Regions from separate parts of the Streptomyces sp. NPDC045021 genome, predicted to be linked through region 2. Evidence: riboswitches for the same ligand, from Rfam matches in the RefSeq annotation. Region 2 holds a riboswitch; each other region holds the start of a gene.
What was found. Region 2 has a riboswitch for thiamine pyrophosphate ahead of thiC (phosphomethylpyrimidine synthase ThiC). Riboswitches for the same ligand answer to the same signal wherever they lie in the genome.
Positions count from the first base shown of each region.

Region 1 (2,261 bases), on a different contig from region 2:
CCGCTGTCACCCGGAGCTGCCTGCTGTGTCTGCGACACTGGTAGCACCATGCCTGTACCCGGAGAACTCACCTTTGCCGTGCCGCGCGGGGCCAAGAAGCCCCCGCGGCACCTCGCCGACCTGACCCCTGCCGAGCGACGGGAGGCGGTTGTCGAGCTGGGCGAGAAGCCGTTCCGTGCCAAGCAGCTGTCGCAGCACTACTTCGCGCGGTACGACGACGACCGGGCCGCCTGGACGGATATTCCGGCGGCCTCGCGCGACAAGCTCGCGGACGGGCTGCTGCCCGAGATGATGTCGGTCGTGCGGCACATCAGCTGTGACGACGACACGACGCGCAAGACGCTGTGGCGGCTCTTCGACGGGACGCTCGTCGAGTCGGTGCTGATGCGGTACCCGGACCGGGTCACCATGTGCATCAGTTCGCAGGCCGGCTGCGGGATGAACTGTCCGTTCTGTGCGACGGGGCAGGCGGGGCTCGACCGGAATCTTTCGACGGCCGAGATCGTGCACCAGATCGTGGCCGGAATGAAGTCGCTGCGCGACGGCGAGATCCCCGGTGGGCCGGCGCGGCTGAGCAACATCGTCTTCATGGGCATGGGCGAGCCGCTGGCCAACTACAACCGCGTCATCGGCTCGATCCGCCGGCTGACGGACCCGGAGCCCGACGGGCTGGGGCTGTCGCAGCGCGGGATCACCGTGTCGACGGTCGGGCTGGTTCCGGCGATGATGCGCTTCGCCGACGAGGGCTTCAAGTGCCGGCTCGCGGTGTCGCTGCACGCCCCGGACGACGAGCTGCGCGACACCCTGGTGCCGGTCAACACCCGCTGGAAGGTGCGCGAGGTGCTGGACGCCGCGTGGCACTACGCGGAGGTGTCCGGCCGCCGGATCTCCATCGAGTACGCGCTGATCAAGGACATCAACGACCAGGCGTGGCGGGCGGACCTGCTCGGGCGGCTGCTCAAGGGCAAGCGGGTGCATGTGAACCTCATCCCGCTCAACCCCACCCCGGGGTCGAAGTGGACCGCTTCGCGGCCGGAGGACGAGCGGGCCTTCGTGCGGATGCTGGAGTCGCACGGGGTGCCGGTGACCGTCCGTGACACGCGGGGCAGCGAGATCGACGGAGCGTGCGGGCAGCTCGCGGCCTCCGAAGGCTGAGACGCCTGCGGGTGTCGGCGGGCGCGCTGCTATCGTGGCGCTCGTAGATTCGTACAAATGAACATTTCCGACAGGGGAGCGCAGCAGCGCTGAGAGTGCGGCCACCGGCGAAGCCGGTGCGGCCGCAGACCCTCGGACCTGATCCGGGTCATACCGGCGTAGGGAGTCAACAGCTCATGAACACCAACCTTCGGCGCGCCGCGACAGCGGTCGTGGCCACCGCCCTCGGCGTGACCGCGCTGGCCGCGTGCGGCGGCTCCGACGACAAGGCCGGCGCCAAGCCGACGGCGACGTCGAAGACCGTCACCCTCGTCAGCCACGACTCCTTCGCGGCCTCCCCGGCCGTGCTGAAGGAGTTCACCAAGGAGACCGGCTACACGGTCAAGGTGCTGGCCGGCGGTGACGCGGGCGCGGCCGTGAACCAGGCGATCCTGTCGAAGGGGCACCCGCAGGGCGATGTCTTCTTCGGCGTCGACAACACGCTCCTGTCGAGGGCGCTCGACAACGACCTGTTCACGCCGTACGAGGCGAAGGGCCTGGACCAGGTCCCGGCGGCGCTGCAGCTCGACAAGGACAAGCACCGGGTCACGCCGATCGACTCCGGCGATGTCTGCGTCAACTACGACCGCAAGTACTTCGACGCGCACAAGCTGGCCGTTCCGGCGACCTTCGACGATCTGATCAAGCCGGAGTACAAGAACCTGCTGGTCACCGAGAACTCCGCGACGTCGTCGCCGGGTCTGGCCTTCCAGCTCGGCACGATCGCGAAGTACGGCGACGCCGGCTGGCAGGAGTACTGGAAGAAGCTCAAGGCCAACGGCGTCGAGGTCGTCGACGGCTGGGAGCAGGCGTACAACGATCGCTTCTCCGGCTCGGCCGGCGGCAAGGGCAAGGGCGACAAGCCTCTCGTCGTCTCGTACGCCTCCAGCCCGCCCGCCGAGGTGCTCGGCGTCAAGCCGCAGCCGGCGCAGGGGCCGACCGGTGTCGCGACCGGTACGTGTTTCCGGCAGATCGAGTTCGCCGGGCTGCTCAAGGGCGGCAAGAACGACGCGGGCGGCAAGGCGCTGCTGGACTTCCTGCTGAGCAAGACGTTCCAGCAGGACATG
Region 1 covers NZ_JBWKIQ010000011.1:23,311-25,571, reverse strand. Annotated here, with positions in the region: gene rlmN (dual-specificity RNA methyltransferase RlmN) at 49-1,155, shown strand; TPP riboswitch at 1,218-1,337, shown strand; gene AC07DC_RS29055 (thiamine ABC transporter substrate-binding protein) at 1,332-2,261, shown strand, end outside.
Region 1: it holds a riboswitch for thiamine pyrophosphate, as region 2 does, so the genes downstream of both, AC07DC_RS29055 (thiamine ABC transporter substrate-binding protein) here and thiC (phosphomethylpyrimidine synthase ThiC) in region 2, are expected to answer to the same signal.

Region 2 (2,261 bases):
GGCCAGCAGCAGGCCCTTGATCTCGATACCCGGATAGAGGGAGTGGATCAGCCCGGTCTCGTCCGAGGTGTTGCCCGTCAGGTGCGCCCAGGAGATGAAGACCGAGCCGAGGATCCCGATCAGGAACAGGGAGCAGAGCGTGCCGATCACCGCCACCGACGTACGGGCGTTGAGGCCGTGGCACATGTAGAGCGCGATCAGCATGATCGCGCTGCCGCCGATCACCGCCACCAGCAGCGGATTGTGGCCGTGCAGGATCGCCGGGAGGATGAACAGCGTCAGGATCGCGAAGCTGATGACCAGCGCGATCAGCGCCATCAGGCCGCGCAGCCTGCCGACGGCGATCACCGCGAGGGCGAAGATCCCGGCCAGCAGCGCCAGCGGGAAGCCACGGTCGACGTCGGTCACCGCGTACTGCAGCTCCTTCGGGGCGTCGGGTGCGTACGCCACCACCACGCCCTGGCCCACCGTGTAGCGGCGGGTCTGGTCGGGATGCACGATCTCGGTGAACGTCCGGCCCTTGTCCTTGCCCGAGGTGACCTCGATGGTCGCCTTCTCGCAGCCTTCCGGCGGGGCGGCGGTGGCGCCGGGCGCCGGCGTCGCCGGTGACTGTGTGTTCGCCTCGGCGCAGGAGATGTCGTCGATCCGGGTGACCCGGGCCTGCTGCGTCTGCTGGTCGAACCCGACCCCGGTGTGCGCGTGCTGCGGTACCCCACCGGGCCACAGCACGATCAGCCCGGCGAGCACCGCGGCGGCGAACGGGACCAGCACCACCGCGATGACCTTGCGGAGGTGCTTCGAGACCGGCGGGACCGGACCGTGACTGTGGGTGTGCGCATGCGCGTGCGGCGACGTCGGAGGGGTGTCCACGGACCGATCATCGCAAGACCCCCTGGTGTGCGTTCGTACTCACCCGCTACCGTGGGGGCACCTTTGCAATCGCGGGAGCTCGGAGCACCGGGCTGAGAGGGCGCTGAAGAACTGCGCCGACCGCTGAACCTGTTACCGGGTAATGCCGGCGTAGGGAGTTGGGTCTCATGACCACGCAGGATGCACGCATGCCTGTCTCCGTTCAGCCCGTTTCGACGGAAAAGCCCGTTTCAACGGATAGGCGCGAGCCCGGCTGGCACAAGGGCTACCTGACCGGCACCAGGCCGGACATCCAGGTCCCCGTGCGCCAGGTGCACCTCACCACCGGCCGTGACGTGACGCTGTACGACACGTCGGGGCCGTACACCGATCCGAACGTCACCACCGACGTCCGCCGCGGCCTGGCGCCGCTGCGTGAGAACTGGATCATCGGCCGCGGCGACACCGAGGAGTACTCGGGCCGCCCGGTCCGCCCCGAGGACGACGGGATCAAGCACACCTCTCCCCGCGGCGGTCTGCGCAACCTCGACGCGGTCTTCCCCGGCCGCCCCCGGGTGCCGCGCAGGGGGCGTGACGGGCAGGCGGTGACGCAGCTCGCGTACGCACGCCGCGGCGACATCACGCCGGAGATGGAGTACATCGCGATCCGCGAGAACGTCTCCCCCGAGGTGGTGCGCGAGGAGATCGCGGCCGGCCGGGCCGTCATGCCGATGAACGTGAACCACCCCGAGATCGAGCCGATGATCATCGGCAAGCGGTTCCTGGTGAAGGTCAACGCCAACATCGGCAACTCCGCGGTCACCTCCTCGATCGAGGAGGAGGTGGACAAGATGACGTGGGCCACCAAGTGGGGCGCCGACACGGTCATGGACCTGTCCACCGGCCGCAACATCCACACCACCCGTGAATGGGTGCTGCGCAACTCCCCCGTCCCCATCGGCACCGTCCCCCTCTACCAGGCGCTGGAGAAGGTCGACGGCAAGGCCGAGGAGCTGACCTGGGAGGTCTACAAGGACACCGTCATCGAGCAGGCCGAGCAGGGCGTCGACTACATGACGGTCCACGCCGGCGTGCTGCTGCGGTACGTCCCGCTGACCGCCCGCCGCAAGACCGGCATCGTCTCGCGCGGCGGCTCGATCATGGCCGCCTGGTGCCTCGCGCACCACAAGGAGTCGTTCCTCTACGAGAACTTCGAAGAGCTCTGCGACATCCTCGCCTCCTACGACGTCACGTACTCGCTCGGCGACGGTCTGCGCCCCGGCTCCATCGCCGACGCCAACGACGAGGCGCAGTTCGCGGAGCTGCGGACGCTGGGCGAGCTGAACACCATCGCCAAGCGGCACAACGTGCAGACCATGATCGAGGGCCCCGGGCACGTCCCGATGCACAAG
Region 2 covers NZ_JBWKIQ010000002.1:341,506-343,766, forward strand. Annotated here, with positions in the region: gene AC07DC_RS08600 (YibE/F family protein) at 1-870, opposite strand, end outside; TPP riboswitch at 932-1,044, shown strand; gene thiC (phosphomethylpyrimidine synthase ThiC) at 1,038-2,261, shown strand, end outside.

Region 3 (2,261 bases), on a different contig from region 2:
GCCGCGCATGTGGTCGGTGACGGAGCCCGGCAGGACTCCGGCGAGCGGCCGGTCGGCCGCCTCGACGACGGTCACCGCGCAGCCCGCCTGGCGGGCCGCCGTGGCGAACTCCGCGCCGATCCAGCCCGCCCCGACCACGACGACGTCACGCTTCTCGTCGAGCACCGGCCGCAGTTCTGCGGCGTCGTCCAGGGTGCGCAGCATGTAGACGCCGGGGATGCCCTCGCTGCCGGGCAGCGCCACCGGGTGGGCGCCGGTGGCGAGCACCAGCCGGTCGTAGCGGACCACGTCCTCGTCGGTGACCACATGCCGTTCCGCGGGGCGCAGCGCGCCGACGTGCCGGTCGAGCAGCAGCTCGACGCCGAGGCCGTTGAAGTCCACGTCGAAGGGCGAGCCCTCGGCGGTGCCGAGGAGCACGGACTTGGACAGCGGCGGGCGGTCGTACGGCGCGTGCGGCTCGGCGCCGATCAGCGTGATGTCGCCGCGCCACCCCTGCTCCCGCAACGACACAGCAGTCTGCACTCCGGCCATCCCGGCCCCGACGATCACTGCGCGCTCGGCGCTTGGCTGGCTCACACGATCACCGTAACGCTCCATTGATTACCGGCAGGGCACCAGTGCGAAATCCGATCCCCCTGACTCTTCCCTCCCCTCCTCGCGGACCGCTCGTCCCCGGCGACCTGGTCCCTTACCGCGGATCGGGGCCGCGTACTAGGGTGGCGGGGCTAACGCACTCGCGGGAGCCCGGACGTACCGGGCTGAGAGGGCGGCTGACCGGCCGCCGACCGTACGAACCTGATCCGGGTCATGCCGGCGAAGGGAGGAGCGGGACACTCATGCATCCATCTCGCCACCGCTACGACGTACTGGTCGTGGGCGGCGGAATCATCGGACTCGTCACGGCCTGGCGCGCCGCGCAGCGCGGGCTGCGCACCGCGGTCGCCGACCCGGCGCCGGGCGGCGGCGCCGCACATGTCGCGGCCGGCATGCTGGCCGCCGTCACCGAGCTGCAGTACGGCGAGCAGACGCTGCTCGACCTCAATCTCGCGTCGGCCCGCCGCTATCCGTCCTTCGCCGCGGAGCTGGAGGACGTCACCGGGCTGGGCCTGGGCTACCGGCCGTGCGGCACGCTCGCCGTCGCCCTGGACGCCGACGACCGCGCCGACCTGCGCGAGCTGCACGCCTTCCAGACGTCGCTCGGTCTGCAGTCCGAGTGGCTCTCCGGCCGTGAGTGCCGCCGGCTGGAGCCGATGCTGGCACCCGGCGTGCGGGGCGGTCTGCGCGTCGACGGCGACCACCAGGTGGATCCGCGGCGGCTGGCCGCGGCGCTGCTGCGCGCGGCCGAACTCGCGGGCGTGGCCCTGCACCGGCGCTCCGTGGCGCGCGTCGAGACCGTACGGGACCACGCCACCGGCGCGGTGCTCGACGACGGCACGGTGATCGCCGCCGAGCAGACCGTCCTGGCGGCGGGCAGCCGCAGCGGCGGCCTGCCGGGCATCCCCGAGCACGCCCTGCCCCCGGTCCGCCCGGTCAAGGGGCAGATCCTGCGACTGCGCATCCCGCCGGCCCACGCGCCCTTCCTCTCCCGCACCGTGCGGGCCGTGGTGCGCGGCGGCCATGTGTACCTCGTGCCGCGCGCGAACGGTGAGCTCGTCATCGGCGCGACCAGCGAGGAGCTCGGCTGGGACACCACGGTCACCGCGGGCGGCGTCTACGAACTGCTGCGCGACGCCCACGAGCTGGTGCCGGGGCTCACCGAACTGCCGCTGGTCGAGACCCTCGCGGGGCTGCGCCCCGGCTCGCCCGACAACGCCCCGCTGCTCGGCCGCAGCGCGCTGCCCGGTCTGCTGCTGGCCACCGGCCACCACCGCAACGGCGTCCTGCTGACCCCGGTGACCGGCGACATCATGGCCGAGCTGCTCACGACGGGCTCGGTGCCCGAGTCGGCCCGGCCCTTCTCCCCCGCACGCTTCACGCTTCAGGAGCAGCCCGCATGACCGTCTCCGTCAACGGTGAGGCCCGCGAGATCGCCGAGGGCCTGACCCTCGACCGTCTCGTCGCCACCCTGACCGCCGCCCCCTCGGGCGTCGCCGCCGCCGTCAACGAGGCCGTCGTCCCCCGCAGCCGCTGGACCACCACCGCGATCGTCGACGGCGACCGCGTCGAGGTCCTCACCGCCGTCCAGGGAGGCTGATCCCGTGCCGCACCCCGCGCACACTCCGCACACCGCCGACGACACCCTGCGGATCGCCGGCGTCCCC
Region 3 covers NZ_JBWKIQ010000009.1:304,213-306,473, forward strand. Annotated here, with positions in the region: gene AC07DC_RS26825 (NAD(P)/FAD-dependent oxidoreductase) at 1-597, opposite strand, end outside; TPP riboswitch at 727-840, shown strand; gene thiO (glycine oxidase ThiO) at 837-1,997, shown strand; gene thiS (sulfur carrier protein ThiS) at 1,994-2,194, shown strand; gene AC07DC_RS26840 (thiazole synthase) at 2,199-2,261, shown strand, end outside.
Region 3: it holds a riboswitch for thiamine pyrophosphate, as region 2 does, so the genes downstream of both, thiO (glycine oxidase ThiO) here and thiC (phosphomethylpyrimidine synthase ThiC) in region 2, are expected to answer to the same signal.